One region of the Streptomyces sp. NC-S4 genome, then DNA from elsewhere that is predicted to be linked to it. Evidence: riboswitches for the same ligand, from Rfam matches in the RefSeq annotation. Region 1 holds a riboswitch; the other holds the start of a gene.
What was found. Region 1 has a riboswitch for guanidine ahead of ACXNSR_RS03165 (MBL fold metallo-hydrolase). Riboswitches for the same ligand answer to the same signal wherever they lie in the genome.
Positions count from the first base shown of each region.

Region 1 (2,192 bases):
GTTCGCCGCCGTCGACTTCACCGACACCACCACGGCCACCGCCCGGATCGCCGCCGAATTCGACGGCTGGGCACCGGAACTCACCGCGCTGATCACCGACACCGACACCGCACCCGTCCTGCGCCCCCAGTACACCCTGCCGGCCGGACACCGGTGGGACCGGATACCGGGGGTCACCCTTCTCGGCGACGCCGCCCACCTCACACCCCCCAACGGCGAAGGCGCCAACCTCGCCATGTACGACGGCGCCGAACTCGCCAACGCCCTCGCCGCCCACCCCGACGACCCCGAGACCGCACTCACCGCATACGAACAGGCCATGTTCCCCCGCAGCGCCGAACCCGCCACCTTCGAGGGCGGAGAAGTCCCGGGCATCGACTCCGAACACAACACCGCCCAAGCCCTGATCAACATGATCACCGAGAAGAGCCGATGAGCCGCTCGGGGTCCCGATCCGACGCGGGCCAGGACTCCGGCCGGGCCATCCGAGCGCGGTTCAGTCGTCCGGGCAGATGACGAAGAGCGGAAAGGCCTGGCGGCGGGGACGGCTGCCCATCCCGTCGAGTGCGGCGCGGATCTCGCGCAGGTGGTCGGTGGTCATCTGCAGTGGGGGTTCGTGGGGCTGGTAGGTGGTGCGGACCGGGTAGTCCACGCCCGGTTCGGTGGTCATCTCGATGTGGCAGCCCATGACGTGGGTGACCGGTCTGCGTTCGCAGAACCCGATCAGGCGGTCGATGGTCCGGGTGAAGGCCTGCCAGTCCTGGATGTAGAGGCGGCCCGGATAGACCGTGTCGCCGGTGAGGAGGAACCCGGTCCACGGGTCGTAGAACGTGACGGCCGCCTCGTGGTGCCCGGGGGTGGCCAGGCACTCGAGGCGGCGGCCTCCCAGGTCGACCCTCGCCGTGGCGGTGGGGTTCTCGTCGAATCCGAAGTACTTCCAGGCCGTGGGGAGGTCCGCCGCGACCACTGTGGTGTCGGGGCGGTCGGCGAACTGGCCGTCGCCCGCGATGTGGTCGCCGTGGGCATGGGTGTGCAGCACCAGCAGGTGGTAGTCCCGGCGGGGGTGGCGGGCGAGCCAGCCGTCGACGAGCCGGTCCACCACCGTACGCAGGGGGAAGAACTCGCTCGAAGCGGTGGCCCCGGTATCGATCAGCACTGCCCGGTCGTTGCCGAACAGCAGGAAGAGGAACGGCGCTTCATAGTTGATCGCCATGTTCTGCCGCAGGATGACCGTGTGTTCGTCGTACTCATGGACCTGGATGTCCGGGTCGGTGTTGTGCTTGGACGACGGCGAGCCGTGGATCCAGCGGACGTCCAGCTCGCGAGGCCGGGGATCCGGGTTGTCGAAATCGATGAGGAACGTGCCTGCGGCCATGACGCCTCCTGAGTGCGTCGTCTTGGCGGGCCGGGTACGGCGCACATCTCGTCCGGGGTGGGCACCTGTGAGCCTCCGGCGCGACGCTACCACGGCCATCGATCCACGGATCCGCTGCCGGGCGCCCGTGCGGCGGCACAGCTCGCCCCGCATCCGTTCCATGGGCAATGGCGGTGTTCTTCGGCGAGAAACCGCGGCAGGGACAAGCGAAATCCATTCGCCGTCAATTCGCCCGGTCCCGCGCCGCGACAGCTGACGTCAATTCATATCGATTATCGGACAGGTGATTTCAGGCCATGGAGGCGCCGTAATTCGAAGCGGTTCCGATAGCGGGCCGCTACGATTCGATCATGGGACCCTTGAAACCGAATCTCATTGAACTCATAGTCGGCCTCATCACCTTCTCCGTGGTCTTCGCCGCACTGGCCAAGGTCCTCCTTCCGAGGATCGACAGGACGCTCGCCGAGCGCGAGGAGATCACCTCGGGCCGGCTGGAGCAGGCCGAGGCGATCCAGCGGGAGGCGCAGCACATTCGGACCGAGTACGAGGCCGAGTTGAGCGCTGCCCGTCATGAGGCCTCTCGGATCCGCCAGGCCGCACACGAGGAGGGCCTCGCCCTCCTCGCAGCCGTCCGCACCGAGGGACAGAAGGTGCGTGAGGAAATGGTCGCCGCCGCCGGCGTGCAGCTGGAGGCCGACCGGGTGATCGCCGAGGCGGAGCTCCGCGAGCACGTCCTCGGGCTGGCCACCGAACTGGCGGGGCGCATCATCGGTGAGCCGCTCACCGACATCGACCGCGCCCGCGCCGTCGCCGACGA
Region 1 is NZ_CM135937.1:813,630-815,821, forward strand. It holds gene ACXNSR_RS03160 (FAD-dependent oxidoreductase) at 1-436, shown strand, start outside; gene ACXNSR_RS03165 (MBL fold metallo-hydrolase) at 497-1,375, opposite strand; guanidine-III (ykkC-III) riboswitch at 1,387-1,454, opposite strand; gene ACXNSR_RS03170 (F0F1 ATP synthase subunit B family protein) at 1,726-2,192, shown strand, end outside.

Region 2 (2,192 bases), 2.6 Mb from region 1:
GCCCGGATCTGGGCCGCGTACACCAAGACCGCCCTGGAAGGCACCGACCCCGTCGACTTCGACCTGGAACTCCAGCCCGGCGCCGCACCGCCCCCGCCGCCGCCCAGCCCGGAATCCGACACACCGCAGGAGACCCCCGGCGAACCCTCGCCCAGCACCCCCGCCCGCCCGGCCCGGCCCTCCCCGTCGAACCCGACGGGCGGCCGCAACCAGGGCGGACAGAACAACGGCGGCCAGAACCAGGGCGGCCAGGACAACGGCGGCCCGGCGAACGGAGGCCAGGACAACGGCGGCCAGGACAACGGCGGCACCACCCAGGGCGGCGACCAGGGCGGCACCACCCAAGGCACCCAGGGCTCCGCGCAGGGCAGCACCCAGGGCAGCACGCAGGGCAGCGACGGAGGCCCGGCCGAAGGCCTGCGCCCGCCGTCAGCGTTCCTGGAGTAGTGGAGCAGCGGGGCGGCCGGGGCGGGTGGGGGGCCGGGGCGGGCCGGTCAGTGGCCGGAGGTCGCCTTCAGCCCCACCACGGCGACCAGCAGCAGGCAGATGAAGAAGATCCGGGCGGCGGTGACGGGCTCACCCAGCACCGCCATACCGAGCACGGCCGCACCGGCGGCGCCGATGCCCACCCACACCCCGTACGCCGTACCGATGGGCAGGGTCTTCGCCGCGTACGACAGCAGCACCATGCTCGCGACGATCCCGGCACCCGTGAACACACTGGGCCACAGCCGGGTGAAACCTTCGGTGAACTTCATGCCGATCGACCAGCCGACCTCGAGCAGACCGGCGACGAGAAGAAGAACCCATGCCATGACGGCACCTCCGAGACAACGAGCGGTACGGGGTGCGTCGTCTTGTCGTACCCGGTACGGCGCGTCTCGTCGGGGTTCTCCCCCACCGTAGCAAAAGGCCGCGAAAAGGGCCGGTGACCTGTGCCACCAGCCCTTTTCCGACAACTCAGAGGTACAGCCCGGTGGAGTCCTCCGACCCCTCCAGCCGCTCCGCGGCCACGGCGTGCAGGTCCCGCTCGCGCATCAGCACGTACGTCGCACCGCGCACCTCGACCTCGGCACGGTCCTCGGGGTCGTACAGCACCCGGTCACCGGGCTCGACCGTACGGACGTTCTGCCCGACCGCGACCACCTCGGCCCAGGCCAGCCGCTTGCCCACCGCGGCCGTCGCGGGAATCAGGATGCCGCCGCCCGAGCGCCGCTCGCCCTCCGGCAGATCGGACTTCACGAGCACGCGGTCGTGCAGCATGCGAATGGGCAGCTTGTCGTGGGTGGTGTTCTCGCTCACGCCCCGAACCTACCTGCCCGCGCCCGTCCCGTACCGCTCAGGGTCATGCGCTCTTGCGGCGCGCCGACACCACGAGCAGCCCGACCAGGCTGACCGCGACCAGCGCGACGGGCACGATCCGGTCCACGCGCGGAGCCCCGTCGTCGTGGCGCAGCCCGTCCCGCACGTCGGTCACGAACCGGTTCACCGCGGCAAAGGCCCGCCCGGCGGTCTGGTCGACGGACGAGGCGACCCGTGCCTTCGCGTCCCCGATGATCGTCTTCGGGTGCATGCGCACGCCGATCTCGTCGAGCGTCTCGGCGAGCTGCTCACGGCGGCGGACGATGTCCGCCTCGATCTGTGCGGGGGTCCTGGCTTCCGGCACCGCGCTGCCTCCGTCGTCGTGGTCGTGTGGGGCGTAGTCCGCCATGAACAGTCTGTCAGCTTAGTCTCATGGCATACCGATCCCCTCCCGAGGAGAGTGTCACGATGAGCGAGCGACTCCAGCCGGGCGACACCGCCCCCGCCTTCACCCTGCCCGATGCGGACGGCAACGAGGTCTCGCTCGCCGACCACGAGGGCCGCAAGGTGATCGTCTACTTCTACCCTTCCGCGCTGACCCCGGGCTGCACGAAGCAGGCCTGCGACTTCACGGACAACCTGTCCTTCCTGGCGGGACACGGCTACGACGTCATCGGCGTGTCGCCGGACAAGCCGGAGAAGCTGGCGAAGTTCCGCGAGAAGGAGGACCTGAAGGTCACCCTGGTCAGCGACCCGGAGAAGGAGACGCTGACGGCGTACGGCGCGTACGGGGAGAAGAAGCTGTACGGCAAGACGGTGACCGGGGTCATCCGCTCCACGGTGGTCGTCGACGAGGCGGGCAAGGTCGAGCACGCCTTCTACAACGTCAA
Region 2 is NZ_CM135937.1:3,381,783-3,383,974, forward strand. It holds gene ACXNSR_RS14805 (transglycosylase domain-containing protein) at 1-447, shown strand, start outside; gene ACXNSR_RS14810 (DMT family transporter) at 495-815, opposite strand; guanidine-III (ykkC-III) riboswitch at 847-917, opposite strand; gene ACXNSR_RS14815 (GroES family chaperonin) at 961-1,302, opposite strand; gene ACXNSR_RS14820 (DUF3618 domain-containing protein) at 1,346-1,666, opposite strand; gene bcp (thioredoxin-dependent thiol peroxidase) at 1,771-2,192, shown strand, end outside.
Region 2: another riboswitch for guanidine. It lies ahead of ACXNSR_RS14810 (DMT family transporter); the one in region 1 lies ahead of ACXNSR_RS03165 (MBL fold metallo-hydrolase).